4 regions of the Streptosporangium vulgare genome follow, and region 2 is predicted to be linked to each of the others. Evidence: riboswitches for the same ligand, from Rfam matches in the RefSeq annotation. Region 2 holds a riboswitch; each other region holds the start of a gene.

Region 1 (4,180 bases), on a different contig from region 2:
CCCGCTCTTCGAGCTCGACCAGGTCGTCGTCACCCCGCACCTGGGCGCCTCCACCCACGAGGCCCAGGAGAAGGCCGGCACCCAGGTCGCGCGCAGCGTGAAGCTCGCGCTCGCCGGGGAGTTCGTGCCGGACGCGGTCAACGTCCAGGGCGGCGCCGTCGCCGAGGACGTCAAGCCGGGCCTGCCGCTCGCCGAGAAGCTCGGCCGGGTGTTCACCGCCCTCGCGGGCGAGGTCGCCACCAAGCTCGACGTCGAGGTGCGCGGCGAGATCGCCTCCCACGACGTCCGCGTGCTGGAGCTGGCCGCGCTCAAGGGCGTCTTCACCGACGTGGTCGAGGACTCGGTCACCTACGTCAACGCCCCGCTGCTGGCCAAGGACCGCGGCGTGTCGGTCGAGCTGATCACCAGCTCCGAGAGCCCCGACTGGCGCAACGTCGTGACGGTCCGCGGCGTCCTCGCCGACGGCCGCGCGGTCTCGGTCTCGGGCACCCTGTCCGGGCCGAGGCAGATCACGAAGATCGTCGAGGTCAACGGCTACCAGATGGAGATCGAGCCGACCGACCACCTGTCGTTCTTCACCTACACCGACCGGCCCGGCATCGTCGGCGTGGTCGGCCGCATCCTCGGCGACCACTCGATCAACATCGCCTCGATGCAGGTGGCCCGTGACGTCAAGGGCGGCAAGGCGCTCATCGCGCTCACCGTCGACACCGCCATCCCGGCCGAGGTGATCGACCAGATCGGCTCGGAGATCGGCGCCGACAGCGGCCGATCGGTCGACCTGGCCGACTAGCCGGAACGGCTCATGTGGCCGGCGGCCCCGGGGGCGGGGGGGGGGCCGGAGACCGGGGCGGCGGCCACATCTCGTCTCAGCATGTGAGAAGTGTGTACACCGGACGAGACGGTGTTTCCGCGGCCAGGTAGCCTGGATGAAATGCGCCAGGTTCTCGTAATTCCTACCTGCCGCGGCGAGGCCTGACAGGGGCAGGCCGGCGACTCGCCGCGGTGTCGTGGCGCGTGCCGGCTCCAAGCCCCCGCCGCCGGTCCGTGATCCGGACCCGCGACATCAGGCCTGGTCGGAGTCCCGACCGGAGTCTCGACCATCTTCCTTGCTGGCATGCGACCGAGACGAGATTCGCCATGTACGACATGTATCCCTGGAACCGTCCCGACGAGACCGAGAACGAGGCCACCGACGCGCTCCAGACCGCTCTGGACCGCAGGGACAACGGTGGTGCCCCCACCCGCTGAACCCGTTCTCGCCGCCGGGGTCTCCACGGCCTCCCGGCGGTGATCCGCCGGCGTGTCTCATCCGCCGGTCTCGGTCGCGAGCTCGACCCGCCTGGCCAGCTGAACCCCCTGCGGGTCGGGGCGCACCGCGCCTGCGAAGGAGTCGCGGCGCCAGGAGTCGAGTTTCTCCTCCTTGACCACGTCGCCGGTCCGCGGGGCGTGAACCATGTAACCGGGCTTTGTGATCATGCCTACGTGGCCGAGGCCGCTGAAGAAGACCAGGTCACCGGGCTTGAGATCCTTCCAGGCGATCTTCTTGGAGAAGGCGGCGTACTGGTCGTTGGTGACGCGGGGGAGCTTGATCCCGGCGGCGCCGTAGGCGCGGAGCATCAGGCCGGAGCAATCAAATCCGCCGTGGCCGGTGCCGCCCCAGACGTAGGGCGTTCCACGCTTGGACATGGCCCACTTCACGGCTTTCTGCCAGGCGGGCTTGACGGCCACGGCCTTCAGGGCCTCTTTCAGCGCGGGGGCGTTGAGTGCGGCGGGCCCGGGGGCGGGGGGAGGAGAGGCGGCCAGGGCGGCGGGTGAGGTCGCGCACACCGCGGCGCCGGCGACGATCATGGATGCGGAGATGGACAGGACGCGGGGGAGAACTGTGCCGGACAGGATGGTTCCTTCCATAAGGCCGGCCGGGTGAGCTGTCGGACTCGGGCGTGGAGGCCGCCCTACGGCGCGAGAACGCGCTGATTCGCCCCAAGGAATCCACCTGATGACGGCCGGGAACGGCGCTCCGGGGGAGGAGCGGGGTTCCCGGGGTCAGGTAGATCCCGTAAAGAGTGGTTCCCCGGCTCCGTACGGGCCCGGTAAGGGGAGGGCCCGTACGGATTAGGCAGTGATGTGAATGGGAGGACCATAACCAAACCTCACGAAACGGTCAATACCTAGCAAAGAAGGACAAAGTGATCAGGCGGCTCGCCGGGCGGATGCGTCCGGGGAATGAGACCGGTGTTCGATCACCGAGACGGACCGGTAAGGTGCCTGCATGGATTCGCGTAACATTCGCCTGGCGGTCATCCCCGGGGACGGAATCGGAGTCGAGGTCGTCACCGAGGGACTGAAGGTCCTCGAAGCGGTCGGCACGAAGGTGGAGACCACCACCTACGACCTCGGCGCCAAGCGCTACCACGAGACCGGCGAGACCCTGCCCGACACGGTCCTCGAAGAGCTGCGCGGATACGACGCGATCCTGCTCGGCGCGGTCGGCGACCCCAGCGTGCCCCCGGGCGTCCTGGAGCGCGACCTGCTGCTCAAGCTCCGCTTCCAGCTCGACCACTACGTGAACCTCCGGCCGGTCAAGCTCTTCCCCGGCGTCGAGACGCCGCTGGGCAAGGCCCGCCCCGAGGACATCGACATGATCGTCGTCCGTGAGGGCACCGAGGGCCCGTACGCCGGGGCGGGTGGCGTCATGCGCCGGGGCACGCCGCAGGAGATCGCCACCCAGGAGTCGCTGAACACCGCCTACGGCGTCGAGCGCGTCGTGCGCTACGCCTTCGACAAGGCGCAGGGCCGCCCCCGCAGGAAGCTGACGCTGGTCCACAAGACCAACGTGCTCACCTACGCCGGTGACCTCTGGGCCCGCACCTTCGACCGCGTCGGCCTGGAGTACCCCGACGTCCAGACCGACTACTGTCACGTCGACGCGGCCTCGATGTTCTTCGTCAGCCAGCCCGAGCGCTTCGACGTGATCGTCACCGACAACCTCTTCGGCGACATCCTCACCGACATCGGCGCGGCGATCGCCGGTGGCATCGGCCTGGCGGCCAGCGGCAACGTCAACCCCGACCGCACCGCGCCGAGCATGTTCGAGCCGGTCCACGGCAGCGCCCCCGACATCGCGGGCCAGGGCAAGGCCGACCCGACCGCCACGATCCTGTCGGTCGCCATGCTCCTCGACCACCTGGGCCTGGCCGCCGAGGCCGCCAGGGTCGAGCAGGCCGTCGCCGACGACCTGGTCGAGCGGCCGGCCGGCCGAGTCGGCCGGACCACCCGTGAGATCGGCGACGACATCACCGCCCGAGTAGCCGGCTGAGGAAGCCGCCCTCCTCGACCCCGACGCGCCCGGCGGCTCACCTGAGCCGCCAGGCGCGTTTTTGTTTCTCCAGCAGTGCCGGTTTTCGGCATGGATGGAGTAGTTTCCCGTTACCCGGTCCGACGCAGAATGGACCCAAGGGTAAGCCAGACACCAAGAGAAGGATCCGTGCGATGACCACCGCTCAGAAGCTCAGCTTCGACGTGCAGCTCTCCGACCACGCTCGCACCGCGGCAGAGCGCGAGCAGGTACTGGCGAGCCCGGGGTTCGGTCAGGTCTTCACCGACCACATGATCTCGATCGACTACACCGAGGGGCAGGGCTGGCACGACGCCAAGCTCGTGCCGTACGGCCCGCTCAGCCTCGACCCCGCGACGTCGGTCTTCCACTACGCGCAGGAGCTCTTCGAGGGGCTCAAGGCCTACCGCCAGGAGAACGGCTCGATCGTGACCTTCCGGCCGGAGGCGAACGCCGCGCGCTTCAACACCTCCGCGGCGCGGATGGCGATGCCCGAGCTGCCCGAGGAGACGTTCGTCGAGTCGCTGGAGCTGCTCGTCCAGACCGACCGGGAGTGGGTCCCGACCACGCCGGGACACAGCCTCTACCTGCGCCCCTTCATGATCGCGACGCAGCCGGCGCTCGGTGTCAACTACCCGTCCAGGACCTACAAGTACATGGTCATCGCCTCCCCGGCGGCGGCCTACTTCGGCGGGGGAAAGGCCGTCACGGTCTGGCTCTCCACCGAGTACACCCGCGCGGCCCCCGGCGGCACCGGCTTCGCCAAGTGCGGCGGCAACTACGCGGCGGCCTTCGTGGCCCAGCGCCAGGCCGTCGAGCAGGGCTGTGACCAGGTGGTCTGGC
Region 2 (4,180 bases):
TACGCGTTGAGCGCGGTGGTCCGCCGGGAGGCGTCGGCGACGAGCACGTTCTCGACCGGCACGCCGTCCCTGGTGGCCATGGCGAGCAGGTCGTCGCGCAGCCGCCCGGCCTCCAGCGGCCTGAAGTCGTTGAAGACCGGCTCGATGAGCACCGGGTAGGCGAAGGAGGCGGCCACGGTCAGGACGAAGGCCCCGGCCGCCGCGGGGATCCACCAGCGCCGGTAGCGCCGCGCCAGGGCGATCACCGCCAGCACCATGATCGCGGTCAGCGCCGTGCCGATGCCGGTGCTCTTCGCCCGGTCGGCCGCCCAGGCCGGCCAGGTCTGGGTGGACAGCCCGAACTCGCGCAGGTAGCTCTCCGACCACATCCCCAGGGGCCAGCGCAGGATCGCCACGGCCACCGACAGCGCCAGCACGCCGAGGAGCGCCCGCAGCCACCATCGCCCCGGCAGCCGGTCGACGAGCCGCGCGCCCAGCGGAGTGGCCACCAGCACCCCCGCCACGAGAAGCGTCAGGCCGAGCGACAGGTAACCGGGAAGGCTGACCAGCGCGTCGAACCTCTCGGCCCTGGCGATCTGCTCGGCGGTGAAGTCGCGGACCGGGTCGGGGACGACGGCCGGGGCCCCCTCCGGCAGCACGCTCCAGGGCGTGCTGAACGCCACGACCGCCAGCGTGACCACCCCCAGCACGGCCAGCGCCCACCCCGCCGACCGCACGCCCGAGGGCGTGTCCGTCGTGCTCAGCGTCACGTGAGTTCCTTCCTGAGGTAGTCGCGCCAGGCTCCGGTGAACTCGGCCACCGGCAGGCCGAGCGTGCTCCCGACATCGCTACCGTAGAGCCTCACCAGGGCCTTCTCCCCGAAGCGCTCCGCGACGAACCGGCAGGCGAGCCACGCCTCCTCGTACGCCTGCGCGAGCCTCGGCGCGCCGGGGGCGAAGTCGGCCGGGCCGGGGAGCCGGGCGGGCAGGACGCCCGAGCGCACCTCGGCGGCCAGCTCGGCGGCGGCCGTGCGCACCGCGATCCCGGCGTCGCGGTAGCCCGCGTAGTCGGCGAAGCCCTCCGACAGCCACATCGGCACCCGGCCGCCGCGGGTCGCGCCGGTGGCCACGTGGGCGAGCTCGTGGGTGATCACCACGTCCCTGCCGGTCTCGGTGAGCCGGGCGTATCCCGACGGCAGGACGATCACCCGGTCCCGGGTCGCCATCGCAGCCAGGCCGCGGGTGCTCCCGGCCCCGGCGAGCGCCGCGGCCTCGGCGTCGGTGCCGGGAAAGAGGATCACCGCGGGGGCCGGCCCCCAGATCGCCGCGATCGTCGCGCGGGCCCGGTCGGCCCTGGCCGCCAGATCACGCAGGACGGCGGCGGGGACACCGTGGCCGATCACGAGGGAGTGCTCGCCCCGGACGGTGACGGCGGCGCCCGGCCACAGGTCGCGGAGATCACCCGGGTCGCGGGGGCCGTACGGGAGGAGCGGGGCGGCTCCGGCCAGGAGGGGTCCCGTCCCGGCGAACGGACCGGCGCTCATCAGCGCCAGCATCCCGGCGAGCACGGCGCGACGCCCTTTCGGGACGGACATACGAGCCGATGGTACTCGACCGGCATGGAGCGGCCCCGGCCCTCCTGGTGGAGGGCCGGGGCCGCTTTTCCGTGCTCGGGCAGACGCTCGGGCAGATGCCCGGCGCGTGCCCGAGCGCGTGCCCGGACGCGGGCTCGGGCTCCCTACCCGGGCTCCGTGCTCACGCGCGGGTCCCGGGTTCGTACGGAGCCCCGGGCTCACGCGCGGGTCCCGGGTTCCGCAGGGAGCCCCGTGTTCACGCGCGTGAGCACGGGTTCCGTGGGGAGTCCGGGCTCACGTGCGGGTTCCGGGTTCCGTGCGGGGCTCAGGCCCCGGGCCGTACCGCTCCGGCGAAGGAGGACCTGTAGTAGCCCGCCAGCCTCACGATACGAACCGTCTTGCCGCTGCTCGGCGAGTGGACCATCCTGCCCTTGCCGACGTACATGCCGACATGGCCCTTCCCGCTGAAGAACAGCAGGTCACCGGGGTGCAACTTGCTCCACGGGACCTTCTTCTTGATCGACCTGTACTGGCTGTGCGTGATCCTGGGAAGGGACACGCCCGCCTTGCGCCAGGCGTATCGGACGAGCCCCGAGCAGTCGAACGCTCCGGGGCCGGAGGCTCCCCACCGGTACGGATCGCCGATCTGCTTCTTGGCCGCCGAGACCGCCTTGCCGGCCCGGACCTTCTGCAGTGCCGCCCTGCTCTTCCTGGTCTTGCCCTTGGCCTTGGCCTTGGACGTGGCCTTGGTCCCGGCCTGAGAGGCGGTCTTCGTGGTGCTCTCGGCCTTCTCGGAAACACCGGCCGCGCTGTTGAACAGTATCTCCGAGGGGCCGTCCGCCACCGCCTGCGCCGCCGTGGACCCCAGGGTGACCGCTCCGGCTGAGGCGGTCAGGGTGAGGGCGATACCGCCGAGGGAAAGGCGGAAAAGGCGCGACAGACGGGGGTTGTGCGGGGTGGTAGACAGGATTTCTCCTTGGGACTTCCACTGATGCCTACCGGGTTAGCTGACGGGTTCGGGCTTGGAAGATGCCCTACGGCACAAATGCGCCGATTCACCCCTGGCCACGCTGTGCTGGGCCTTTTGGGTCCCCGGTTCCATGCCTCCTGGCTGCATAGATTCGGCGGGCCGCCGTGATGAGCCCTGCCCCCGGGTGGGGGCACGGCGACCGATTGGATTTCTATAGGGACACCGGCCCGAAGACCGACATTCACCGCGACGGCGTGGCTTGCACGTCGCGACGCCAGAAGTTACCCCGATCTCCAACTTTCGGCAAAGCATTCGCCAAATCGGATGACCGGACGGCCATCTTGATCTTCCTGTTACCCCTGCTTAATGGCCATTTATGCTATTGAGATATGACTCTCGTCACACGTCCGTCGCCACGCCGACAAATAGCGATTTATGTAATATTCATCACATCGCACCGATTGAGGTTTGAACCTCGCCGATGGACCGGTCCCGGGCGATCCGGCCGGGCGGCCTCAGCGCCTCACACACCCGTAGGCGCCGTAGATCGACTCCCGGAAGCCCGCCTCGACGATCTCGAATCCGGCGGCCTTTCACACTGTGACCGGAAGGGCTCTCCCTTGAGCGCCTGAGGCGTCAGAGCGCCGTCACACCCGGGGGATATGTGTCCGTTTGGCGGGTTTTTGGTGGGGTATGGCCACGTCATCTCAAGGAGGCGGTAGCGATGTCGAACCGCTTGTTCCAGGACCGACGCGACGCGGGCCGAGTACTCGCGGGTCTCCTCGAGAGGTACCGGGGCCGACCCGGCCTCGTCGTCCTGGGACTGCCCCGGGGCGGCGTACCGGTGGCGTACGAGATCGCCATGGCCCTGGACGCCCCGCTCGACGTCTTCCTCGTCCGCAAGCTCGGCGCTCCCGGAAGGGAGGAGCTCGCGATGGGGGCGATCTCCAGCGGTGGGGTCGTCGTCCTCAACGAGGACATCGTCAGGGGCCTCGGCATCTCACCGGAGACCATCCGGCAGGTCGCCCAGCGCGAGGGGCGGGAACTGCTCCGGCGCGAGCAGACCTATCGTGAGGGGCGCCCGCCACCGGACCTCGCGGGCAGGACCGTCATCGTGGTGGATGACGGCCTCGCGACGGGTGCGAGCATGCGGGCCGCCCTGAACGCCCTGCGCCGCTCCCGCCCCGCCAGGATCGTCGTCGCCGTGCCGGCCGCGCCGGAGTCCACGTGTCAAGACCTCACCGCCGTGGTGGACGAGGTCGTCTGCGCCACCACGCCGTCGCCCTTCCTCGCGGTCGGGCAGTCGTACTGGGACTTCTCCCAGACGACCGACGCGGAGGTGCACGACCTTCTCCGCGCCGCGTCGAGGTCGCACCCGGCCGCGACGGGCGCGCGGGTGGCCACCGACGTGACCGTCATCCGGTCGGAGGCACGCCCCACCGAGGACGGCGCACCGGATGATCACCTACTGTTCGACCTGGTCGGCGATGCGCGCTTCGTGCTGATCGGCGAGGCATCCCACGGCACCCACGAGTTCTACGCGGCGCGCGCGCGGATGACGCGGCGCCTCATCGAGGAGAAGGGGTTCTGCGCCGTGGCGGCGGAAGCCGACTGGCCGGACGCCTACCGGGTGAACCGCTACGTCCACGCCCGGAGCG
Region 3 (4,180 bases), on a different contig from region 2:
TGTGCAGCACGAACAGGTCGCATCCGCTGCGGAACAGCCACGCCTTCTCGGTGGCGGGCACGGAGATGCCCGGCAGCCCAGAGACGAACACCGGCCGGGGCCGCAACCCGGCCAGCACCTCACCGGCCAGCACGTCCACCACGGGCCCCGTACAGGCGACGAGCACCACGTCGGGCCGCAGACGCTCCGCGGACCTGCGCAGCGCGCGGGCCGAGAGCACGGGCGGGTCGGCCGCCGAGCCGGCGACGGCGGCGTGGATCTGCGCCGGCGACGGGGTGATGGGGGTACGGACGACCGCCAGCTCCGTCTCGCAGCCCGAGGGCAGGTCCCTCAGCAGGCAGGCCGCCCACTTCAGGTAGGAGTCGGAGTCGGCCACGGCCAGGACCTTCAAAGAGAACCTCCGGCGGGGAATCCCCGGTTTCGCGCGGTTTTCGTACGGTTTCGTAGGCATAGAAGCGCGGCGCGCGGCCCGCGGGCGGCGAGCCCGCCGGGCGTCGGCCACGGGGTCATGACCCGGTGACTCCCGTGTCGTGGTGGGCGAACCTCGACAGGTGCGAGCGGAGTGAGGGAACCGCCTCGGCCGTCCACCACTCGTCGGGGACGTCCACCGTCTCCACGGCGACGCCCCGGGCCGAGAGCAGGACCCGCAGGGAGGTGACCGCGGTGGAGGGCAGGCTGAGCACCCGCTGCTCGGCGGCGAGCCCGCGCAGGGTCATCTCGGCGGGGGTCCCGCCGTCGTAGACGGTGATCCCCGGCTGCTCCCCGACCCGGGCGAGGTCGTCGGGATCCTCGCGGCGGTGCGGGAAGTAGGCCACCGGACCGGCCGAACCGAGCCCGGCCAGCCAGGTGAAGTAGCGGTCGCGGTGGATCAGGCCGTTGCGGACCAGCGAGGTCCCGAGGACGACGGTGCGCTCCTCGGGACGGGGCCCGCGCAGCGGCTGGGACCGCAGCCAGGCGAAGTCGTGGGTGACCAGCTCGGCTCCCCCCGCGCGTACCGCCTTCGCCAGGTCGGGAGGGACGGGCAGCGCGGTGAAGATCGACAGCCGTCCCGAGCGGGCGGCGGCGCGCAGCCTGAGCCCGGCCGCCGCGCCGAGGGCGGTCCTGAGCCTTCCGACCTTCGCCCTCGCCCTCAGCAGGGGCGTTCCCAGTCTGCCGGTGAGCAGTTCCAGGAGCCTGATGGTGGCGAGACCGTCGTCGACGATCACGATCCGGCCGGGGAGCGCGGTGAGCCAGCGGAACTGGACCTTGCCGGAGAAGGCGTCGCCCACCACCCAGGTCTCGCCCCGGCGCGGCCGGGGCATGTCCGGCCTGGCCGCGGTGAGCTCCAGCCCTCTGGGCAGGGTGAGACGGCCCAGCTCGCGGCCCGTCACGGCCAGCGGGCGGAGTTTCGCCCTGGGCACGAGATGGCTGCGGGCGCCGAGCAGCCCGGCATGATGGGCCTCCACCGCGCAGAGCATCTGCAGCGGGGACTCCACCCAGGCAACGGCCGAACCCTGATCCCGCGCGTGGTCTCGGCCGTCCTCCACGCCGGGCGATGACCCGTTCACGACTGCCACAACCTAACCCGGTGTCCTTAAGCGCCCGGGAACTGCGGGTGAACAGCCGACCACGCGCGCTTGTGGATGATCGTCCGGTCTTTACCCGCGTGCTCGGCGGGGCCTGGGGGAAAGCGTGTTCCTTTACTCGGCACCTTTACTTTCCCGGGGCCGCGGGACCCCGCCGAGCGCGTCGCTTTACCCTCCGGGCGGCGAGACCCGCTCACCCCTCTCCATCACCGCCCTGAGCTGGGGAAACTCCCCCGGGCACGAGCCTGGAGCCGCCGGATCCGGCACACCGGCCCCGGACCTCCCATGGGAGAACCCCTACCATCCGAATACTTTTTACTATCGAAAACATGTTCGACATTTGACCGGATGCGCCGCCTCCGGCCAGGACCCTCACCCGCGCGTCGTAGCACCCCTCGACCCGGGGGCCGCGGGCGGGTCCGGAGAACCCGGATCGCCGCGGAGGCAGGGGATTCCGGCCTCGAAGGGCCGTCCCTCCGTCCACCGGGACGAGGCACGGACAGGGTCGCCTCACCTCACCCCTCCCGCCGGGCGGCACCCGGCAACACCTTCCCGGTTCATACGTATTCCCAAGTCAGGGCAATATGTCCTACTTGTAATCGTCTGTCCGTCTGACGTACCTTCGTCCTATTCATGGCGATTGCCTAGGTCTACCAAGGTCTGTGCATTGCCGTCACATTGCCCGACCGTGTCCCACCTGGCGGAGCTCCTTCCACCGATGGTGAGCACGGCCGCCGAATCCGCGAGGTCTGCGGAACCGGGGAACCACGTTCCTGGGGTGAATCAGCGCACCTGTGCGCCGTAGGGCACTTCCCAGCCCGAACCCGTCAGCTAACCCGGTAGGCGGAATGGAAGCGAAGCAAGGAGTCGAACCCCCGCATGACCCATCGCCTCATCTCCACTCCCCGCGCGGCATGCGCCATCCTGGGCGCGTGCGTCGCCCTGGCGACCGGCGCCACCGGCACCGCACTTGCCGACGGACACGGCGTCGTGAACGCCCCGCCCGTCGACACCAAGGCCCAGGACGCCAAGGCCGCGAAGACCCCCCTCCAGATCGCGGCCGAAAGGCTCCCCAAGGTCTCCGCGGCGAAGGTCCTGGACATCGCCTCCAAGCAGATCGGCGTCCGCGAGAACGCCCAGGGCGGCGGCACCAAGTTCCACTCCTGGTACATGTCGAGCCCCCGCGCCAAGGAGACCCTCGCCCGCGACGGCGGCCGTAACGTGTACGACTACGCCAACGCCCCCTGGTGCGCGATGTTCGTCTCCTGGGTCGGCGAGATGGCCGGCATCCGCCCCACGATGGGCTGGGACGCCTACACCGTGGCCCACGCCAAGTGGTTCAAGAACAACGGGCACTGGGGCACCATCCCCACCCCCGGCGCCGTCGTCTACTTCGACTGGGCCGGTGGCAAGAGCATCGACGGCATCGACCACGTCGGCTTCGTGAAGAACGACAACGGAGACGGCACGATCACCACGATCGAGGGCAACACCGGCAACGGCGACGTCGAGCAGCGCGTCCGGCCCATCTCCCAGGTCGTCGGCTACGGCTACCCCGTCTACTCCAACTGATCCACCCCCGCCGCCCGCGCCCGTCATCCTCCCACGGCGCGGGCCTCCCGGCCCCACGGCCGTCCGCCGGCGAACGGCGGCCCGCTCCACACGCCCCCGGGGGCGTCGCTCCGTCCGGCGACGCCCCCGGGGGCGTTCCTACCGCCCCCCTCGCCCTGACACGCCCTTGACAGCCTTCCGCCGGCACCCGGCGGGTGCGCCCCTCCCGGCCCTGCCGACGGCACCCCGGCCACGCACGGACACGAAATGCCCCGACTGTATGTCCGTGAGATGGGAGCGCTCCCAATCACCTCGATGAGACGTTTGGGTAGGTTTGCTGCTAATAGTCCCGCCTAAAACGGCCGGATGTAACGGTTGAGTTTCGGCATATTGACGTCCTGGTTGCCCATCGTCCACTCTTCGTGGGAGCGCTCCCAAAGCACATTGAGGAACGACCTCGTCACGAGGACCGCGTTTGTCGGGGACCGGTCCGCGATGTCGCCTCCCAATGATTCGGGCGACCACCTGAGAGGGGTCCGGAATGTTGAACAACAAGCGACACGGCAAGCTCGCCGCCGTCGCGGTCATGGCGGCCACCGCCCTGGCCATCACGTCGTGTAGCTCCAGCGAGCCCGCCAAGACAGCCGCGGACGGCGGCTCCGCCGCACCGGCCGAGCCGGTGACCATCACCGTGCACACCTTCGGCGGCGGCGAGAACTTCGGCTACGACAAGGCCGTGGAGACGTGGAACGCGGCGCACCCGAACATCCAGGTCAAGTACCAGAACCTGACCGACCGGTTCGAGGACGTCTACCTCCCGCAACTGCTCCAGCGTCTACAGGCGGGCAGCGGCGCGGCCGACATCATCGCCCTGGACGAGGGCGCGATGGGCCTCATGAAGGCCCGCCCGCAGTTCTTCACCGACCTCGCCGAGTACGGGCTGGACAGCCGCAAGGCCGACTTCCCCGCGGCGAAGTGGGACAACGGCATCAACGCCGACAACAAGCTCTTCGCCGTGGGCACCGACATCGGTGGCATGACCATGTGCTACCGCAAGGACCTGT
Region 4 (4,180 bases), on a different contig from region 2:
TCGCCGGAGGCCATGATCGCGGCCACCTGCCTGGCCGTGCCCGCCGGGTCGTACGACCGGTCGTAGCCCAGCCCGGCGATCTCGGCGTTCCACTCCCGGTCGAACGGGTAGCCGGGCGAGCCGACGGCCGCGCAGTTGTCGAGGGCCCGCCGGACCGCGCTCTCGCGGTCGGGCGTGAAGGCCGGCAGGAGCACGTCCGGGTCGGTCAGCAGGGCGGCCCGCGGGCTCGGGGTGGACATGATCGAGGTGAGGCTGCGCACCCGGCGCGGGTGGCGGATCGCGAGTGACTGCGCGATCATCCCGCCCATCGAGAGGCCGATCACGTGGGCCGTGTCCCAGCCGAGCGCGTCGAGCAGTCCGGCGGCGTCGTCGGCCATGTCGTCCAGCAGGTAGGGGACCTCCCCGCTCCCGTCCAGGGCGGGCGTCCCCGCCCCGTCCAGGTGGGTGCTCTCGCCGCTGTCGCGGTTGTCGAAACGCACCACGTGGTACCCGCGGCCGGCGAGCAGCGCGCAGAACCTCTCGTCCCACTGGATCAGCTGGCAACCGAGGCCCGTGATCAGCAGGAGGGGACGGGCCCCCGGGGAGCCGAAGGTGTCGTAGGCGATCTCGATACCGTTCGCCGGGGCCCGCAGAGTCATGGCGCTCCTACCGTCCTTGCTGGTTCCGCGGGACAGAATGCCATTCGGGGGAAAGCGGGCCACCGGCGGGGTGAGGTCTCCGGCGGAGGATCTCCGGCAAGGGGTCTCCCGCAGGAGGGCTCCCGCAGGGGGTCTCCGGCAGAGGGTCTCCGCGGGTCGAGGCTCTGCGGGTCGGGGCTCCGTAGGTCGGGGGTCGGGGGTCGGGGCTCCGGGGGGAGCTTCTACGGGACGGACTCTCCAGCGGGGAGAGCTCCGGCCGGGGCGGTCCGGCGGGGCAGGGGCTCCGCCGGGGAAGCCGGAACGGGGGAGCTCCAGCGGGGCGCAGGCCCCGGCTCAGCTCTTCCCGGCGCCGATCTCGGCGGCGCGGGCACCGATGGCGGCCACGCCGGCCGGGAGGTGCATGGAGGCGGGCTCGACCATGACCTTGGGCTTGCCGGCCCACGGCCGGACCGCGGCGCTCGCCAGCTGGGTCTGCACGCCTATCCCCAGCTCCTGGGCCTTGGCGAAGACGACCGTCGGGGGCTTGGCCGGGCTGGTGTCCCTGCGGTTCCAGGCACCGGTGGAGAACGCGACGGGGTGGTTCTTGATCCCCGTACCGCCGCCCCACTTGGTGACCACGTACTTGATGTCGATGTGGCCCATGCCGCCGTTGCCGTCCACGCCGAGCGTGCCGGCGTTGAACCTTCCACCGGTCAGGTCGGCGAAGGTCTTGGCGTCGATGTCGATCATGATGCCCTGGTTCGAGGGCGAGCCCGGACCACGGTCACCGACGAAGAACTTGGCCTTCTTGCCCTTGTAGATGAGGTAGCCCTCGGTGAGCAGGGGCCAGCTCGGGCTGGCGATCATGCCCTTCTGCATCGGCCTGCCGCTGGCGGGCAGCCCGGTGTCACCGGCCCGGCCGGAGGAGTCGTCCCAGAAGTAGGAGGCCGTGGTCGCGCCCTGGAGGAGAACGGTCTCGGCACTGGCCTTCGCCACGCCGACCTCGGGGTCGGCGGTGGCGGCGAAGCAGGTGGCGGCGGGCAGCGCCAGGGCGACACCGGCGGAGGCGAGGACACTCGCACCGACCAGGGCTGCGGCCGCGAGACGCTTGCCGCGGGGATTGTCGTTCTGCCAGGTGGACTTGCTCAGGCCGTTCTTGTGCATACCAAAGAAGAGGCGCATGGAGAAAAGGCTCTTTCGCGAGGGAACGGGGCAGCCATGTGCGACACACCGGAGGGGTGCACTGGCGGGAACGCGCTCGTCGGAAAAGGGGGCGTAGCCGGAATCTCAGGCAATCGCTACGCGGAGCACGATCTGGAGGATGCCGCGGTCGGGGCGGCGGGGGGGTCGGGGGGGACGGGGGAAAAGTCAGGTGGTCGGCGCGGACACGGGGTGCACCGACGTGGTAACGCGGTGATCCATGAGGGGATCTCCTCTCCATCTCGTCTACCGGGTTAGCTGACGGGTTCGGGCGGTGGAGTTGCCCTACCGCCGCGCGGTCGCGGCGGATTCACCCCGGAAACGTGGTTCCCCGGCTCCGGAGCCCGTACGGGCTCTCGGGATTCGACGTCGGCCGGCCGCTCCCTCTTGTGAAGGGCAGGTCGCCTACCGATAACCCTGGACACTACCCACCAAAACCGGACAAAGCAAAGCAAACACCATGAAAACCCCAGAAGATCTACCTACAACCTTCAAGGAAGCCTCATCGATCGCCCCGTCAGACCAACACCCGTCCTACCAGCACGGATGTCTCCCCCATGCCGGGAATCGCCTCCGGAACCCCGTCCCCGGCCCCGTTTCCCGGCCTCGTTTCCCGGCCTCGTTTCCCGGCTCCGTCCCGGCACCCGCTCCAGAGGCTCCGCTCAGTCCCACCAGAACGACCAGGCGTTCCTGCCCTTGATCTGCTCGGCGTAGTCGATGAGGTTCCCGGCCCCCTGGATGATGCTGTCGGGGCAGAACGTCCAGTGCTCCGCGGCGACGTGCAGGGCGTGCTCCGAGGTCGTCGGGGGCGCGGCGACGCTGAGGTCGAGGGTGTTGAAGCCCATGCCGACCACCCGTACCCCGAACCTGTCCTCCCAGCTCCGCACGACGGCCGCGAGCGGGACCATCCACTCGTTGTGGTTCAGGGCGCCCTGCCAGCCCATGACGGCGAGGGCGTCGGCCCCGCGCTCGACCGCGACGAGCCCGAGCGGGGTCCTGCGCTCGGCCACCAGCCCGGCGTACCAGTCGGCGACCACGCCGGGGTCGGCGGCGAGCCTGCCCGAGGGGGCCGGGCCGGGACACTCGGGACCGAAGGGGTCGAGCAGTTCGAGCTGGTCGAGGTTGGCCCTGGCGATCCAGTCGGACCACACCTCGGCCATGAACGCGGCGGCGTGGTAGTTGTCGATCTGACCGGCCGTGTCCGGGGCGATCTGGCCGGCCGACCAGGGCTGGACGGAGTCCTCCAGCAGCACCGGCCACAGGCCCGACCGCTCGTGCTGGGCCCTCAGCCGGGCCCAGTACTCGCCGGAGACCGCCACCTCGCTGAGCCAGAACGCCGGACGGCGACGGACGGCGAGCTGAGCGTAACCGGGGTCGGGCCACACCACGTCCCCCGGTGGCAGCTCCACCGAGAGCCTCCTGACCACGCCCTCCCCGGTCTCGCCGCCGCCCTCGCTCCCGTCGGCCCCATCGGCGAACAGCTGACCCAGAACTGGCGGAAGTCGCTCACTCTCGCAATCGCTCATCTCTACCGATCCGATCCTGGCCACGGACCAATTTTGGCCTGTCAACCATCCCGAGGGACAGTTCTGCCCTGGTCCAGGCAAAAATTATCGGTATCGCGGAGAACGGAACCGGGTGGGTACCCGCCCGTCCCCGTCCCGTCCGGTTGCCCGCGGCCGGTTGTGCAGTGCAGAACGTTGTGCTGCAAAGTGGCCGCGGGGCGGCGTACTCGCCTACCTTGACCAGGTATTCGATTGCCGGATCACCATGGGAGGCCGCGATGGGTGGGCCCGCCCCCGAGCGCAACCAGTCGGCCTCGCTCCGCCGCGCCCTCGCCGTCCTCGCGCACGTGCGCGACCACGCGGGCGCGGGCCACGGCCTGTCGCTCACCCGGCTCGCCGAGGCGCTCGACCTGTCCAAGAGCACGGTGCTCCGGCTCACCGCCCCGCTCATCGAGGCCAGGCTCCTGGAACGCGACCGCAAGAGCGGCGCCTACCGGCTGGGCAGCGGCGCCCTGCGCCTCGGGCAGGCGTACCTGTCCACCCTCGACCTGCGGACGGTCGCCGCCGAGGAGTCGCACCGCCTGATGGCGGAGGTCAGGGAGACCGTCCACCTCGTGGTCTACGACCCGCCCGACGTGGTCTACATCGACAAGGTCGAGAACGAGACCAACGTGCGCATGGCCTCGCGCATCGGCAGCCGCAACCCCGTCTACCGCACCGCCGTGGGCAAGGCGATCCTCGCCTGGCAGCCGGAGGAGGCCGTCGAGGAGATCGTGGCCGCCGGGATGCCGCACGTCACCCGGTACACCATCACCGACGCCGCGCGCCTGCGCGCCGAGCTGGGCCGGATCCGGCAGC

The links. A riboswitch is a leader RNA that binds a small molecule or an ion and turns the genes downstream of it on or off. The one in region 2 is predicted to bind cyclic di-AMP.
Region 1: another riboswitch for cyclic di-AMP. It lies ahead of ACFFRH_RS31250 (C40 family peptidase); the one in region 2 lies ahead of ACFFRH_RS01570 (C40 family peptidase).
Region 3: another riboswitch for cyclic di-AMP. It lies ahead of ACFFRH_RS13135 (CHAP domain-containing protein); the one in region 2 lies ahead of ACFFRH_RS01570 (C40 family peptidase).
Region 4: another riboswitch for cyclic di-AMP. It lies ahead of ACFFRH_RS10120 (hypothetical protein); the one in region 2 lies ahead of ACFFRH_RS01570 (C40 family peptidase).

What each region holds. Positions count from the first base shown of each region.
Region 1 covers NZ_JBHMBS010000019.1:117,793-121,972, forward strand. The annotation lists gene serA (phosphoglycerate dehydrogenase) at 1-793, shown strand, start outside; gene ACFFRH_RS31250 (C40 family peptidase) at 1,309-1,911, opposite strand; cyclic di-AMP (ydaO/yuaA leader) riboswitch at 1,899-2,132, opposite strand; gene ACFFRH_RS31255 (3-isopropylmalate dehydrogenase) at 2,273-3,319, shown strand; gene ACFFRH_RS31260 (branched-chain amino acid aminotransferase) at 3,493-4,180, shown strand, end outside.
Region 2 covers NZ_JBHMBS010000001.1:357,158-361,337, reverse strand. The annotation lists gene ACFFRH_RS01580 (M48 family metallopeptidase) at 1-749, opposite strand, end outside; gene ACFFRH_RS01575 (hypothetical protein) at 746-1,573, opposite strand; gene ACFFRH_RS01570 (C40 family peptidase) at 1,878-2,396, opposite strand; cyclic di-AMP (ydaO/yuaA leader) riboswitch at 2,530-2,689, opposite strand; gene ACFFRH_RS01565 (erythromycin esterase family protein) at 3,247-4,180, shown strand, end outside.
Region 3 covers NZ_JBHMBS010000005.1:244,676-248,855, reverse strand. The annotation lists gene ACFFRH_RS13145 (DUF6716 putative glycosyltransferase) at 1-391, opposite strand, end outside; gene ACFFRH_RS13140 (hypothetical protein) at 507-1,475, opposite strand; cyclic di-AMP (ydaO/yuaA leader) riboswitch at 2,288-2,426, shown strand; gene ACFFRH_RS13135 (CHAP domain-containing protein) at 2,445-3,137, shown strand; gene ACFFRH_RS13130 (ABC transporter substrate-binding protein) at 3,658-4,180, shown strand, end outside.
Region 4 covers NZ_JBHMBS010000004.1:126,086-130,265, forward strand. The annotation lists gene ACFFRH_RS10115 (alpha/beta fold hydrolase) at 1-638, opposite strand, end outside; gene ACFFRH_RS10120 (hypothetical protein) at 972-1,799, opposite strand; cyclic di-AMP (ydaO/yuaA leader) riboswitch at 2,046-2,196, opposite strand; gene ACFFRH_RS10125 (DUF4253 domain-containing protein) at 2,480-3,343, opposite strand; gene ACFFRH_RS10130 (IclR family transcriptional regulator) at 3,601-4,180, shown strand, end outside.